One region of the Ligilactobacillus ruminis ATCC 27782 genome, then DNA from elsewhere that is predicted to be linked to it. Evidence: predicted binding sites of a transcription regulator. Region 1 holds the regulator's gene; each other region holds the start of a gene.
The links. Region 1 encodes NrdR, which represses ribonucleotide reductase genes. Its sites were predicted from a motif close to ACACNATATATNGTGT; they were not measured.

Region 1 (5,696 bases):
TTTCAATACTTCTTTGTAAACGGACCTGACTTTTTCTTCCCAGTGGTATTTTTCCATCAATTCCGTCATCTTTTGACCTACGTCTTCCATCAAGTTCACCTGCCTTTGGCATTTTTAATCTGATTCCGCAACTTCTCAATCTCATCCAAATCATGTTTGTAGTCCAAATCAGCATTCTGTTTTTGTGCAAGTTCGTCCCAATCGGTCAATGTTGCTTTTTGAACTTTTTTTCTCGTTTGACCATTACGGGCACTTATCCGCCTTTGCTGTTTCTTTTGCTTGTTTTTTTCGACTTCGCCTTTCAGATAGTCCATTGCGCTTACGGGATCGCTGATCTTTCTTTTAGCAAATTGGTTGCAGAATTCTTCAAACCGAGTGCTGACTTTTCCGCTAAGCTGATCATTGTCTTCGTCACACAAAAAATAGTGCAAAATGACATTTATGACGGAACCCGGCAAAACATTGGCCTTAACGACGTTTCCGACAACATATTTTTCGATATTAGAAGCATAACCGCCCTGCTCGTTCTTCAACGCTTCCAGAAATTCAAGCGGGGCATAGTAATTGCAAGCTTCGACAAGCTGACGATCTTCAGATGATAACCTCGATGTACTTTTAGCTGATTCTGCGCTGATTTCTTTTTCATTGCGAGCAGGCTTTTCAAGAGCTGATTCAAATTCTTCGTTGACATACCGCTTGAATAAAGAAAAGTCGACCCTGTTGTTTGCAACGTTGAAGCTTTTTTCAAGCTGCTTGACAAGCTGAAGTTCATCCAGACCATACAGTAAAACCATCGTCTTCACCTCATCCAAATGCTCCATTACTTCCTTTTCTTCAACAAAAGAATGTTTCAATAGCTGTTTGAAGTATTTTAGATCAAAGTTCAGTTCGCTTTTCTCCAAAAGAGATTCGTTCTTGACGCGATTGATCTGCAAATTTTGAATATTTTCTTTTCTGACGTCAAACACATCAGCTAAGGTCTTGGTAATTTCCTTTGAATTTTCGGAATAGGCAAAGACATTTGGTGCAAACAACTGCTTGAGCTGGGCATGGCGTCTTCTTCCGACGCTTAACAGCAACAACGTATCTAAAACGGTCTGCTTAAAAAATTCCTGCCCGCTAAGCGGCAAAAGCAACTGATAGATCATTCTGCGTTCATTGGAGACATCGTGCACAAAAGTCCGCAGCAATCCAAGTGCTTCCAATTTGCAGCAAGCCTCATAAAACCGCGGAATTTCCATATCCAAGGTTTTTAGGATATCACCGATTTCAGGCAGATGTCCGCTTTTTCTCGGAACGGTTGTCGCTGAAGATGCCAAAACAGCGTGAACTGCTGCTGCATCTGCACCCATAATCGGCTGATACAGAAAGATCACCGTTTCGGAAGACAGCAAACTCTTTCTTTCCTCAGAACAAATTACGCATCTGTCTTTCGGCGAAAGAATATTCAACCCATTTTCCATCGACTCACATCCCTTTTACTTTTTGGCATCCGAACCTTTTTCCTGATCTTCGCGAGCCATCAACTCCTGAAGCTCGTTCACGAAGGCACCCATGTCTTTAAATTCGCGGTACACGCTGGCAAAACGAATGTAGGCAACATCGTCAACCTTGGCCAAAAGATCCATTACGTAGCCACCGATCAGTTGGCTGGAAACCTCGTTGCTTCCCGCTGCCCGAACTTTGCTTTCGACCTGATCAACCAAATTTTGAATATCATCCATCGGTACCGGTCGCTTTTCTGCAGCACGCATCACTCCGCGCATGATTTTTTCGCGATTGAATTCTTCGCGAAGTCCGTTTTTCTTTACGACAAGCAACGGAGCTGCTTCAATTCTTTCAAAAGTCGTAAAGCGATAACCGCAATTTTCACACTCGCGACGTCGTCTGATGGCATGACCGTCATCAGCAGGACGACTGTCGACTACTCGCGAGCCGTTCTTATGGCAATGTGGACATTTCATTAGTTTAAGGGCGGGATACCAACGTCTTTGACCGTTGGAAGGATAATCCGCAACTTAAAAAGTCGCCCCGCCTCTCCTTTCTTCTTTTTTAGTTGCTTGCAGTTCAGTTTGCAAGCATTTTCGGATTGTCTTCTTTATACCCCACATATCCGTTTATCTAAACATTTATCGTCTTTAGCCATTTTATCACTTGTTTGCGGGTCTGTTCAACCGTTCCTGAACTATCAATCACTACGTCTGCAAAACCGTTTCTTTCCCGTGAGCTCAATTGGCTCTCGATTCGACTTTTTGCCTCATCTTCAGAAAGTTTGTCTCGTTCAATCAAACGTTCCAGCTGAATTTTTTTCGGAACATCAATCGTCATTATAAAATTGCAAATTTTATCGTAATGCTGCTCAATCAACAACGGAGCATCCAAAACAACGAGATCGGCATTATTTTCTTGATTCAGCCTTCGAGAAATTTCCTCTCTGATCAGAGGTTCCATAACAGAGTTTAGCAATGAAAGCTGTTCGCTGTTTGAAAAAACGATCTGACCAAGAGCTTTTCGATTAAGCGTTCCGTCGTTTTTTAAAATTTTGTTGCCAAATATTTCCGTTAATTTTTCAAGTCCGATTGAGCCTTTTTCAACAACGGCTCTTGAACACTCATCAGCATCGATCACGGGAAGACCAAACTCTTTCAAATAGGCGCTGATCGTTGATTTTCCGCAAGCAATCCCGCCTGTCAGGCCCAATATCTTGCTCATTTTTTCATCACCTGACAATTCGGGCAATAATGCGTACCGCGCTGTCCGACGACTATTTTTTCAATCGGAGTACCGCATCGTCCACACTTTTCACCAGTCTTTCCATAGACTTGCAAAAAGAACTGAAATGATCCTTCCTCAAGGAAGGCGTTGGCATAGCTCCTGATCGTCGTCCCGCCTTTCTCGATCGCTTTTTCAAGCTCATCGATGATTGAATTTCTCAAACAATCGGCCTGCTTTCTGCTGAGCTCATTGCAAGGCGTCAAAGGATGAATCTTTGCCATATAAAGCACCTCATCAGCATAAATATTCCCGACCCCTGCAACAAGCGTTTGATCAAGCAGAGCCGTCTTAATCGGCTTTTTCTTTTTTTGAAGTCCTTCATAGAATTTTTGAGAATCAAAATTTTTCTCGGTCGGTTCGGGACCAAGCTTAGAAATCCCGGAAAGAGTGGTTTCTTCACCTGTCTTAAACAGTTCCATCCTCCCAAATTTGCGAACGTCGTTATAATGAAGCTCGCTTCCGTCCATCAAATAAAAGATCACGTGCGTGTGCTTTTCAACCGGCTCTCCTTTTCGCCTGACAAAGTATTTTCCTTCCATTCTCAAGTGAGAAACCATCGTCAATTCGCCTGAAAAGCGAAATAACAGATATTTTCCGCGTCGATCGACATCAAGCAATTTTTTCCCGCTGAGTTTTTTGCAAAATTCATCCTTGGAACCCACGATTATCTTGTCATATAAAACATTGACGTCCTTAATCGTTTTGCCCTTGATCAGTCTGTTAAGGCCACGTCTGACCGTTTCAACTTCCGGTAATTCAGGCATAATTCTACCTCATTTCGTATCAAACCATGTTTTGCCATGTCCGCTTTCAACTTTAAGCGGAACATCCAACTTAACTGCAGAATCCATCACGCTCGGAACAAGTTTTTCAAGCACGGGAATTTCTTCTTCAGGCGCTTCAAAAATCAGTTCGTCATGAACCTGTAAAAGCATTCTGGCTTTAAGTTCTTCTTTTTCAAGCGTCTCCTGCATCTTAATCATCGCAACCTTGATAATATCAGCAGCACTTCCCTGAATCGGAGTATTCATAGCCGTCCTTTCAGCAAACGAACGCTGATTAAAATTTTTTGAACGAATCCCTTCAAGATAGCGGCGACGTTTGAAAAGCGTTTCAACGTATCCTTGATTTCTTGCAAGCTCCACAATCTCCGTCATATATCTTTTAACGCCGGGAAAAGATTCAAAATACGTTTCCATAAACGTTTTAGCCTGATCTCTTCTGCATCCGATGCTTTGTGCAAGTCCAAAGTCACTGATTCCGTAGACGATTCCAAAATTGACGGCTTTAGCCTGACGACGCATATTCGGCGTTACCTCGTCAGGACTGCTCAATCCAAAAATTTTCATCGCCGTATTGGCATGAATATCAAAATCGTCTTTAAATGCTTTTTGCATATTCTCGTCTTTTGAAATATGTGCCAAGACCCTCAACTCAATTTGCGAATAATCTGATGAAAAAATTTCCCATCCTTGGTGACTCGGAATGAAAGCCTGCCTGATTTTTCTTCCTTCTTCCAAGCGAACGGGGATGTTTTGAAGGTTGGGTTCAACCGAAGACAACCTTCCCGTTGTCGTCAACGTTTGCGTGTAGCGCGTGTGCACCTTCTCATCTTGATCCATCACTTTGATGAGTCCGTCAATGTAAGTCGACTTGAGCTTGGCAAATTGACGATATAAAAGCACGTTATCAACGATATCGTTTCCTCTGAGTTTTTCCAAGACACCGACTGCCGTTGAATAGCCGGTCTTTGTCTTCTTGGCACCTGGAAGCCCTAGTTTGTCAAACAAAATCATTCCCAATTGCTTAGGTGAATTGATGTTGAATGTTTCTCCGGCTTCTTGATAAATCAATGATTCAAGATCGCTTATCTTTTCTTTGAAACGACTTCCCATCGTTTCAAGCGTCTCTTTGTCGGCTTTGATTCCGGCAATTTCCATCTTAGCGAGCACGATTGAAAGCGGGCGTTCGATTTCAAAATATAAATGATCTTGAGAATTATCTTTTAATTTTTGCATTAATTTTTGTTTCAAAAAGGCAATCGCAAAAACTTTGCTTCTCAAATGCTCAAAAAACGTCTCATCAGCGCAAATTTCCTTTTTAGCACCTTTTCCATAAACTTCATCATCGCTTTTTACGCCAAAATAGCCTTGTTTTTGGCAAAGCTGCCCCAAATCGTTGCTGTTGTCGGTATTATTCAAAAGATAAGATACCAATAACAGGTCAAAATCGATTGATTCTGCTTCAATTCCCAAACGTTTGAGCGAGACATAAGTTTTCTTTCCGTCAAACACGTCAAGAGTCTTATTTTTATTTTCAAGAAATTCTCTTAAAGGTTCTCTTTTTAACAAGGAAACGTCTTTTGAAACATAGCACTGACCATCGGTCAAAAGCGCAAATCCCCAAAAAGGAGAGGTATGATAGTTTTCATCGGCAAGTTCAAGATAAAAACTAGCATTATCAGCGTTTAGCCGCTGACCATCAATGTTTTCAAAAGTCAATTCGACTATCGAAGGAAGTTCTTCTTCATTTGAGACTTCTTCGGATTTTTTATCATTCAGTTCGCTCAAAAATTTATGAAAATCCATGCTTTGATAAAACTCTCGCAATTTTTCAATGTCTTTGCCTGCAAAATCGATATCGGCCAACCCGATTTCAAGCGGAGCATCACGCCTGATCGTTGCCAGATTTTTGCACGTCAGCGCAATCTCTTTGTCTTCGATCAAATGTTCCTTCATCTTTGATTTTTTGAATTCATCAATATGTTCATAAAGATTTTCAATCGTTCCGTACTGATTCAAAAGCTTTAGTGCCGTCTTTTCGCCAACTTTGGACACCCCGGGGTAATTATCCGAAGTATCACCCGCAAGTCCTTTGAGATCGGTAATTTGAGAGGGCGAGATGCCAAGCTTTTCACTCAA
Region 2 (5,696 bases), 320 kb from region 1:
GTCGATTTTTTGGATCATGAAAGACAACAGTTTGCCTCCGGTCGTCAAACTTGAGGATCCGGTGACTGCAGCAACTTTCGGCGTGACGCTTGCAACCAAACGTTCGACGGCTGAAAACGTTGCGAAAACGGCTAGAGATGCATTAGTGATTGAGCCTTTTGCCGATCCTTTCAGGGCTTATCTTCTTTCTGAAGACTATGCCGATTTTAAGGAATTGTTTGAAAATGGCGTTGATTGCTATATTGTCAATACTGCTGATTTTAATGGACGGGATATCGATAAGAACTTAACGCTGAAGATTCTTGAAGACATTGCAACCGGTGCTGATGTTTGGAAACCGTTCGGGCCGCTTGACAACATGAGCTATATGCCGCTTGACGGCTATGCCCTGGATTTTTCAGATGAGGAATATAAAGAAGAACTTGCCAGTCGATTTGAAATTCGTCGTGATTGGATCGAAAGATATGAAGAAACGCATCCGCATGCACAGCTTCCTGAAGAAATCACTGATTGTCTGAACGGAATGATTAAAAAGATTAAATAATTTTTTGAGACTGAATGATTGAATTCAGTCTCTTTTTTTACCTGAAATTCAAAATCAAAATAAATCGATTTATGTTATATCTTTTTACACAAGAAAACGTTTTTATAATGTTTTTCTTAAAAATCGCTTGCAATTAGCTAAAGCTGTGTTAGAATTTATGACATAAAGCAGAAGGGAATGGTTGATATGTTGAATGGAGCTAATACGGTCTTTTTGATCGTTTCCAGCATTTTGGTTTTTTGTATGACGCCTGGATTGGCTTTCTTCTATGGGGGCTTGGTTTCAAGAAAGAACGTTGTCAATACGATGCTTTCGGTTTTTATTATTTGTGGAGTGGCGGTTTTGCTGTTTTGCTTTGTCGGATATGAGCTTTGCTTTAATGGCGATATTGGCGGCATTATCGGGCAAGTTAAGCATTTGTTTTTAAGCGGCGTCAATATCGGTTCAATCGTGAATAAGGATGCCGGAATCAACCTTGGAACTTATTTGATTTTTGAAATGATGTTTGCATTGATTACACCCGCATTGTTTGTTGGAGCCATTGTTGGACGCATGCGATTCAATTTTTTGCTTGTCTTTATTATCTGCTGGACTTTAGTTATTTATTATCCGCTCGTACATATGGTTTGGAGCCCGTCAGGATTAATGTTCAAAGCAGGAGTGCTTGACTTTGCCGGTGGGACCGTTGTTCATATTAATGCCGGGATCACGGCATTGATTCTTTCAATTTGTCTTGGACCTCGTTTGAAGCGTGAAACGGAACACTATGATCTTCCCTGGGTTCTTCTTGGAACGGCCATTCTTTGGATCGGATGGTACGGATTCAATGCCGGCTCGGCTTTGGCAGCCGACAAGATTGCTTTGCAGGCGTTTATTACGACTACTGTTGCAACCGGCAGCGCAATGATGGCGTGGATGCTGATTGAAATGAAGGTTGACGGAAAACCAACGCTTGTCGGTGTATGTACGGGTGCTTTATGCGGCTTGGTCGGCATTACGCCTGGCGCAGGCTATGTTACGGTCGTTGGAGCATTTTTCATCGGTATTATTTGCACGTGCACGAGTTTCGCATTCATTACTCACATCAAGCCAAAGATGAAATTTGATGATCCTCTTGACGCTTTTGGATGTCATGGCGTTTCAGGCATTGCCGGATCCGTATTGACAGGCGTGTTTGCTACGAAGGCTGCCAACTCGGGCATCGTTGAAAATGGTCTTTTCTACGGCGGCGGAGTCCATTTGTTTTTGATACAAATCATGGGGACCGTCGTAACGATTATTTTTACGACCGTGCTATCATTTATTTTGATTGCGATTTTGCGTTGCTTTATTCCGATGCGTGTTACTGAAGAAGAAGAAATTGTTGGTTTGGATGCCGGGGAACACGGGGAAGCCGTTGATTCTTCTGCAGGCAGCCATGAGATCGAACGATACAGAAGCGAGTTTCAAGGTCAGTTGGCTCATTTGATGGGGGACAACGGGCCAAGATACAGATAGAAAAACGACGCGTACGGATATTGTTTTGACTTGATTGAAGATTGAGACTAAAAAGGCAACCGTGTTTTTGAGCACGGCTGCCTTTTTGATTATGCTTTTCACGCAGCAAATTTGACTGTATTTTAAGCCGGGAATGAAAAAACCAGCTGAATCAAAGCACTATCCGAATGGATCCCACTTGTACTTTGCACGTTCTCCTCCAATTAATTTCGGACGTGAGCGAAGATATGTTGCATGCGCGAATCCGATTTCCTTGACGGACGTTCTGACCGGAATTTGGACAAATTTTACGTGCATGCCGATTGACGTATCTCCGATGTCCATTCCTGCCTGCGCGATGACGTGTTCAACTTCAACGGGATCGTCCATTTGCTCGAATGCGGCGATTTGGCAAGATCCGCCGGCATGTTCGCTTGGAAAAACGGTGACGATTTCGAAGTTTTTTTCTTCAGCGATTTTTCTTTCGACGACAAGGGCGCGATTCAAGTGTTCGCATCCTTGGACGGCCAAATACAGCTTTCGCGGTTTTAAAACTTCCATAACGGCAGAAACAACCGTACGGCCAACGTCGACGCTGGGGTATTTTCCAATGTGCTTACCTTGAATTTCGCTTGTGCTGCATCCTAAAACAACCAGATCGCCCTCATGAAGGTTTGCTTGATTCAGCAATTCGGTTAATCCGCTCCGTATTTGTTCTGTAATCTTGTTTAAATCGATTTCCAAAATTTCACCTTCTCATAATTATCGGGAAACTTTCCGTCATCCCGAGTTATTGTATCAATTATAACACCATATATTGTGTCGGTGCTTCATGTTTTTTGAAATAAAAATGTTTCACAGGCAGTCAACCCCAATGTAAAAAGGTTTTTATAAAAGTTTCACACGCTCTATATCTAGCATTGTTATTTTTCTTCAGGCCCTATATATTGTGTTTTTGTTGTTTTCGTTATAATATAGAATATGCTGGAAGGTCAGGGAGACATACCGACCTTACATGAACGGAACAGCTTGTTTTTATACTGGCAAATGATAATGAAAATTTTGACTCGGGGGTTGACTTGAATGATTGAATTAAAAAATGATGAAAAAAAAGTGACAAAAAGGCCGGGGTCGGTCATCAAGCGCGATGGATACAGGATGCCCTTTGCGTCATATAAATTAAAATATATTTTCAGCGCCCTCGGTTTGGAAGACCAAAGCGATGAATTGATTTGGTCGGTTATTAATAAATTTGTCGATCAAGATACGGTTGAAACGGCTGAAATCTATGATGCAGTCATTGCGACTTTGAAAGAAAACAATTTTGACGATGAAGCTGAAAGTTTCATCACTAAACACAAGGTCAAGGAAGAAGAATGGCAAAAACAAACGGATCCTACTGAACGTTTGACACGACTTCAAAAGAAGGATCCGACACTTGTGCATGAAAATGCCAATAAGGACAGCAACGTTTTCAATACGCAGCGCGATCTGACCGCGGGAACGGTTGGCAAAACGCTTGGATTGCGCTTGATGCCTGAACATGTTGCCAAAGCACATCTTCGCGGCGACATTCATTATCATGATCTTGACTATACTCCGTGGAGTCCGATGACGAATTGCTGTCTGATTGATTTCAGAGAAATGCTGACGAACGGATTTAAAATCGGAAATGCAGAGGTTGAAAGTCCTCATTCGATTCAAACTGCAACGGCACAAATGTCTCAGATTATTGCAAACGTGGCTTCCAGTCAATATGGCGGGTGTTCGGCAGACCGTGTGGATGAGGTTCTTGAACCGTTTGCAATGCGTAATTATGAGAAACATTTGGCTGAATCCAGGGATTACATCGAAAATCCTGAAAAGCAAGTCGAATTTGCCAAGAAAAGGACCAAAAAAGATATCTACGATGCGATGCAGGCTTTGGAATACGAAATCAATACCCTGTTTTCGTCACAAGGACAGACGCCGTTTACAACGCTCGGATTTGGCCTTGGAACTTCCTGGATTTCTCGTGAGATTCAAAAATCGATTTTGAGAATCAGAATTGCAGGACTCGGTCGCGAAAAACGTACGGCAATTTTTCCGAAACTCGTTTTTACGTTGAAAAAAGGCTTGAATCTCAAGCCTGGCGATCCAAATTATGACATCAAGCAGCTTGCGGTTGAGTGTGCTACGAAACGCATGTATCCTGACGTTTTGATGTATGACAAGATAGTTGAACTGACTGGAAGCTTCAAAGCACCGATGGGGTGTCGCTCTTTTCTTCAAGGCTGGAAAGACGATGAAGGAAATGAAGTCAATTCAGGCCGAATGAACCTCGGAGTCGTGACCATGAACCTTCCGCGAATCGCACTTGAATCAAATGGCGACATGGATCTTTTTTGGGAAATATTCGATGAACGCCTTGACGTATGTCATACTGCGCTCAAGTTCAAAGTCAAGCGCGTTTTGGATGCCATTCCTGAAAATGCTCCGATTCTTTATCAATACGGTGCATTTGGCAAGCGTCTCAAGCCGGGAGAAGACGTAAATGAGTTGTTTAAAAATGAACGTGCAACGGTTTCATTGGGCTATATCGGCCTATATGAAGTCGGAACAGTCTTCTATGGGCCGAACTGGGAACATAACAAGGAAGCTCATGATTTTACGCTGTCAATCGTTAAGAAATTGCACGATGCCTGTGTAGAGTGGTCTGCGCAAAGCGGCTATCATTATAGTGTTTACTCGACTCCAAGCGAGTCGCTGACGGATCGTTTCTGTCGGTTGGATACTGAAAAATTCGGCAAGATTAAAGATATTACGGATAAGGAATACTACACGAACAGTTTTCATTATGACGTCAGAAAGCATCCGACTCCATTTGAGAAGCTTTCATTCGAAATGGACTATCCGAAATATGCTTCAGGCGGGTTTATTCATTACTGTGAATACCCTAATTTGCGTCAAAATCCGAAAGCTTTGGAAGCCGTTTGGGATTGGGCTTATGATAAGGTCGGCTATCTTGGAACCAATACGCCGATCGATCATTGCTATAAGTGCGGTTTTCAAGGCGAATTCAAAGCGACGGAGCGCGGCTTTGAGTGTCCAACGTGCGGCAATCACGATCCGAAGACTTGCGATTGCGTCAAAAGAACTTGCGGCTATCTTGGGAATCCTTTGCAGCGTCCGATGGTGCACGGACGTCACGTTGAGATTTCGTCACGCGTCAAGAACATGACCGAGAGGATGGCTGAAGATGTTGAATGATAGTCAGATTCGGGTAAGCATTGGCGGTGATACTTGTTTTATTACTCAATCCGATCTGGATAAAGGAAATGCCGACAAAAAAAATTTCAAACGACGTTCTCGCATACCTAAAAAGCCCAGGAATCCACAGCCGAAAGAGTGGCTTTCAAGCGAGTTGTCACAAAACTATATTGCTGACTACAAACCATTCAATTTTGTCGACGGTGAAGGGGTCAGGTGCAGTCTTTACGTCAGCGGATGTTTGTTTGCGTGTCCTGGATGCTATAACAAGGTTGCACAAAATTTTCATTACGGCAAACCCTATACGCAAGAACTTGAAGATCAGATAATTGAGGATCTTGGCGAAGATTACGTTCAAGGATTAACGCTGCTTGGCGGTGAGCCATTTTTAAATACTGATGTTTGTTTGAAATTGGTCAAGAGAATC
Region 3 (5,696 bases), 940 kb from region 1:
TGCATCTTCTCATATAATTCGGGCGAAATCGAAATCGATGGTTTTGAATGGTCGCACATGATGAGCAAGCTGTTCTTTTGAACTTTTTCCAACGCATCTTTCGGTGAAATGATCGAACCCTTGATTGCAGGATACTGGTCCAGAGCTTTAAGCAGCCGCAGCACGTCGGAATGCAGATTGTCCTTGTCCAAGACGATCCAGCATTTTTTGCCGTTCATGGTCGCAATCCGTCTCAACCCAAGACAAGCACCCATGGCGTCCATATCAGGGTAAGCATGGCCCATCACAAAAATATCATCAGACTGCATCATCAGTTCGTTTAGCGCCTGGGAAATCATCCGTGCACGGACACGCGTCCGCTTTTCCATCGGATTGGTCTTGCCGCCGTAAAAACGTGCCTGACCGGCAATTTCTCTGACAACCGCCTGATCTCCGCCGCGTCCCAAAGCCAAATCGAGATTGTTTTGCGAAAGTCGCGAAAGTTCCGCTAAATCATCTCCGCCGTAAGCAATTCCGACGCTAAGCGTCAGCGGTGAGTTTCGCTTCGACGTGCGTTCGCGAATCACGTCCAAAATCTTGAACTTTTCTTCTTCAAGCTTCTTGAGCGCTCCGGTATAGGCCAAAATAAAGAAATGATCGTCATCGACTCGTTTCAAAAAGATTTCGAATTCTCGTGCCCAATCGGACAAAGTATTCGTAATGAAGTTGTCAAGATTTGACAAATCCTTGTCATTCATGACTTTGGTCACTTCGTCATAATTGTCCAAGAACAGCTGTCCCAAAACGATTCGCGAATCTTCATACTGTTCTTTGATGGCCGCATAATATGAAACGTCCATCAAAAAAACGGCATTTATGTCTTTTTGAACAATGAACGAATACGACTTTCCGTGAAGCTTGACCTCTGTTGCCTTCTTTTCGTCGCGATGGTTTTTGAGCTGATCTGCCAGCTCCTCATCAACTTCGCTCAGACTCTTTCCCAAAATATCCTTGCGCGAAAAATACCGCTGCATATAAGGATTGTACCATTCGATGCGTTCATGATCATCATAAAACAAAATCCCGATCGGCATTTTGATCAACGCCTCCTGCTCACCGCGCTTGATGCGATAAGACAGATCAGAGATATATTCGGACGTATCGGAAGCAATCTGTTTCAAGCCGTCATAAGCAACAACAAGAGTTATGATGCTTAAAACAAGAATAATCAATCCGAGCACTGCATTTAGCATGAAGGAAAATGCAATGCACAAAACAACTGCCCCAAAAAGAATCAGGGTCAGCTTTCTCAACTGCTCGTTCTTCAAGAACTCTGGAATCTGACTAGACTTGTTTTCAGGTTCTTTTTGCATAAAATCAGCCCCAAAATTTTCTATCTTACAATTAACTGCTCTACCGTACAATTTTACCACATGCGGTTATCATTAAGCACAAAAAAAGGAGAGGCTTTGAAAAAACGATGCCTCAAATTAAAAAACCGGATGATTTGCCATCAATTGCAAATCTGATCCGGTTTTTTCGTATGCATGACAATCGCCGTCCAGCCAAGTCCTGATTTGTGCGTAAAATATTTTTTCCCAGCCTCAGACTCTCAAAACAATTATTCGTTCGTACTTTTAAACCAGCCGTGCTTGCTGAAGAATGCATACATATCGTTTAAGAAGAAGATGGAATAACTGAAAATCAAAGCAAAATTTCCGTCGCCTTGAAGCATCGTCTGAGTCCAAAGAGCAATCGTAAAAACGGATGAAATCGTCCAAACGTAATACTGCTCACGCTTGCGATTGAGTTCAAGCAAAGAACCCGTAATCGCCATTGCCAGATTCAAACTGTCCAAAAAAACGCGCGGATCGCTTGTCATGCTGAAAATAAAGTAGATTACGGCCCATGCAGCCCCAAAGAAAATCAAGTATTTGAGCCATTCGACCCAGCTTTCAAACTTTTCTGCCTGGATGTCGTTGTTCCATTTAGGATCAAGGATGCAAAACAGATCAAGAAACAACAGGTAGCCGATTTGTTCCCAAGCAGTTGCGAAATTTCCGGCCATGAATCCGGTGGTTGCGATGCAGATCGCAGAAATTGCGCCTGCCCAGCCCTGAATCCCCGAACGGTTGGAAATCCCGATGACGCAGGCAACGGACAGATTGCCGCCAATGAATGCGATAATTGACTGCAGCGGTGCTTGAGAAATCGACTGAACGAGCGAAATCACCTGCAAAACGAAGTTGAACGTCAATAAAGCGTAACTAAACGTCCCCCATCCTTTGCACTGATTAAGCAGCCATGAAAAATAACCTTTGCGAAAAACATTATGCGAATACTCCGACAAATGCATCAAAACGTCTTTGTAGCGATCAAACATCTCTAAATTCCTCCCTGTATAAAACATAATTTATTATAGGGCCTTCACAACCTTATTTCAAGGAAAAATTCAAGATGAGGTATCAACAATAATTTGTACCTACTATATATTGTGTTTATATATCAATCAGACATTTGTTTCTCCGTTTTCGACAACACTGAAAATTCGCACAATTTTACTTTTTCTTGAAATATTACAAATACGTTACATGTTATAATTTACTTGGTTGTGGAATTGAAAAATTTCAGAAAAGAGGATAAAAAATGAAATTTAACTTCAAGAAAGCCGCTGCCCTTTTTTTGGCAGCTTTGACTTTGAGCGGAGTTTCAGCAGGCGCAAGCACTGTATTTGCTGACGGAACAGATGATTCCTCAAGCTCCGGCTCAACGCATACCCTGAACTCGTCCTACGTCGTTTACGGTGCTGGTACAAGCTCAGAAGTTCGTTCCAGACTCGATGACGTTTTCCAGTCTGATTCTTCATTCAAGAAGCTGACCGCCACGGCAGCCGATTATTCCAAATACATCAGTCAGCAGGACAGCACGACGGATGCCGCAATGATCAGTTCGGTCGCAATCGCTCCCGGCGATCCCGGTTCAGGCGTCAAGGTCAACATCAAAAACTATGACGGTGAAAACAATATCACCAAGGTCACTTCACAACAATACGCAATGGTCGCACAAATGGCCGGCGTCACGGACGTCAGCATCGTTGTCACCGCAAACCGCCCCGTTTCAGGCGAATCGGCCTTGACGGGCGTTTACAAAGCCCTCGCAACCGACGGCGTTTCACTCAATACGAAAAACACTTCCACGGCCAACCAAATGCTTGAAGCAACGCAACCAGCAATTGACGCCAACAAAGACGATAAAACCTACCCGGGCAAACTAATGGCGGCAATCGGCGACGTTTCAAAGCAGTTGGCGGAAATGAAACAAGACAACAAAAATCTTGCAACCAAGCAAGATATTCAGGATATGCTGAACAAAGCGCTTGAAAAGCGCGGCATCGAAGACAAGACTTCTTCAACCAACGTTACGCAGATTACGAATGCTTTGTTCAACTTCCAAAATTCGCCGATTTCTTCCAGCAAAAACTACGTCAAAAACGTTGACAACACAATCAACAACGTTAAGAACTCGGCCGGAAACCTGATGAACAAAGCAAAGAATTGGGCAAACAGCCAGTCAGGAAAAAAGACGATTTCAGAAGCCAAGAGTCTTTGGCAAAAATTCGTCGACTGGATCAAAGGTCTGTTCAGCTGATCGGTTTCCGATTAAATAATTACGTTAGGATTTGTAAAATCTTGAATTAAATGAATGCCGGACAAGTCGGTCGAATTGCGACTGATTTTGTCCGGCATTTTTCTTATGAGTGACTTTTTTGACAAATGCAGCGCTGTCTCAATCTGTGCTCCATTCTCTGATTACGGGCAAAACCGCGATTTTTGAGATTTGCCCAGAAAAAGCCGGTCCTCGATTACGAGCAAAATGCGCTTTTTTGAGATTTACCTGTAAATTCCAGTCCTCAACAACAAAAAACCCGCAGAGGCAAACGCCTGCTACGGGAAAAAGGTCATGTTATTGGGGAAATTACCGCCTTGGAGGTGGCGGTTATTACTTACATAAAAAGGGGGAGAAGGTTGATATCTCATCAGCCTATGTCTGTATGATACATCTGATAATTTAAGGAATGTTAGTGATTTTTTTTAGTTTTTATTAAGATGAACATTATTGGTACAATTAATTTTTTCTTTAGAAAATTCTTGAAAGAAGCCGACAAAAACATCAAAGTATCATGCAGATTGAAAAATCAGCGAGAGTTTTTCAGTTCAAAAAAAGTTCAGCCAAACTTTTGACGTCGAAATCTTTAAGCACACAGCTGTGGATTGTTTTTAAAAAGAGTTTATCCACAAAGTTATCCACAGCCTTGTTGATAACTTTCCTTTTTCTTTTTCCACATGTTCATGCTTTCTGCCACAAATAAAAACTCCGTGGTTGGGGCGCCACGGAGAAAAAAGGTATGTTATAGGGAGTATATATATTCACCATTGGGGGATGGTGATATGCTTTCTGCTTATAAGGGGGAGTTGATTGATTGATTTTCATCACTCAATCTATATTTCATATAGTACCAATAACTTGTAAAAAATTCATGTACTTTCAGTAAGTATTTTTTTACGTTTTCTTTCAGCTTTTCTAAAAGCATGTCACTTTTTAGAATAATACATGAATTAAAAACGGCCGAAACAAATAATAGTTTCGGTCGCTTTTATATTATTTTATTTAAACGCTCAAATAAAGATTAGTCTTCAGCTACGAATGGAAGCAAGCCCATGATACGGGCACGCTTGATCGCAACTGTAAGCTTGCGTTGGTTCTTAGCGCTTGTCCCCGTTACACGACGTGGCAAAATCTTGCCTCGTTCTGAGATGAAACGCTTGAGCAAGTCTGTATCCTTGTAATCGATGTATTCGATATGGTTGGCTGCGATGAAGTCGACCTTGCGACGACGACGTCCGCCTCTGCGTTGTTGTGGCATGTGATTTCCCTCCTCTTCAATTAGAATGGCAAGTCGTCTTCTGAAATATCCGTCTTGGAGCCGTTGCCGGCAAACGGATCCTGCATGGCATCGTTATTCCCGTTGCCATAGGCGTTATCTTGCTGATAACTGCCCTGATTGTTGGTAGGAGCTCCGTAAGGATTTCCACCGAACGAAGACTGACTCTGTTGACGAGGAGCAGATGATGCCGAACCACCGTGCTGTGCGCGGTAACGATCAGATTCTGCCTTGGATTCGAGCAACGAGAAGTTTTCCGTAACGACTTCAGTCACATACACGCGATTCCCTTGCTGATTTTCGTAAGAACGCGTTTGGATGCGCCCTTCAATTCCGACAAGCGAACCCTTATGCGTGAAGTTGGCAAAATTCTCTGCGGATTTGCCCCATACTACACAATTGATAAAATCTGCTTCACGATTACCCTGTTGGTTAGTGAAGTTTCGATCGACGGCAACAGTGAAACTGGCCACTGAAGTACCTGAATTCGTGTAGCGCAAATCAGGGTCTCTGGTCAAACGACCAACCAAAACAACTCTATTGATCATTTCTGCTCCTCCTTTATTTCAATATTTAATCTCTATATTAGTCTTCTTTGCGTTTAACGATCATATGACGCAAGATACCGTCGTTGATCTTTGCAAGACGGTCAAATTCGTTGATAGCGTCCGCATTTTCAGCTTTGATGTTTACGATATGGTAGACACCTTCTGTGAAACCACCGATTTCGTAAGCAAAACGACGCTTAGACCAGTCTTTTGAATCTACGACTTCT

Region 2: the regulator NrdR is predicted to act here: its motif matches at 2,828-2,843, upstream of nrdD (anaerobic ribonucleoside-triphosphate reductase).
Region 3: the regulator NrdR is predicted to act here: its motif matches at 2,462-2,477, upstream of pnuC (nicotinamide riboside transporter PnuC).

What each region holds. Positions count from the first base shown of each region.
Region 1 covers NC_015975.1:1,134,081-1,139,776, forward strand. Annotated here, with positions in the region: gene dnaI (primosomal protein DnaI) at 1-90, opposite strand, end outside; gene LRC_RS05700 (replication initiation and membrane attachment family protein) at 96-1,463, opposite strand; gene nrdR (transcriptional regulator NrdR) at 1,479-1,964, opposite strand; gene coaE (dephospho-CoA kinase) at 2,122-2,712, opposite strand; gene mutM (DNA-formamidopyrimidine glycosylase) at 2,709-3,539, opposite strand; gene polA (DNA polymerase I) at 3,549-5,696, opposite strand, start outside.
Region 2 covers NC_015975.1:809,586-815,281, forward strand. Annotated here, with positions in the region: gene LRC_RS04140 (phosphoenolpyruvate carboxykinase (ATP)) at 1-544, shown strand, start outside; gene LRC_RS04145 (ammonium transporter) at 731-2,041, shown strand; gene LRC_RS04150 (TIGR01440 family protein) at 2,201-2,764, opposite strand; gene nrdD (anaerobic ribonucleoside-triphosphate reductase) at 3,104-5,269, shown strand; gene nrdG (anaerobic ribonucleoside-triphosphate reductase activating protein) at 5,259-5,696, shown strand, end outside.
Region 3 covers NC_015975.1:9,668-15,363, reverse strand. Annotated here, with positions in the region: gene LRC_RS00065 (DHH family phosphoesterase) at 1-1,352, opposite strand, end outside; gene pnuC (nicotinamide riboside transporter PnuC) at 1,601-2,362, opposite strand; gene LRC_RS00055 (DUF1002 domain-containing protein) at 2,626-3,627, shown strand; gene rpsR (30S ribosomal protein S18) at 4,667-4,903, opposite strand; gene ssb (single-stranded DNA-binding protein) at 4,924-5,469, opposite strand; gene rpsF (30S ribosomal protein S6) at 5,507-5,696, opposite strand, start outside.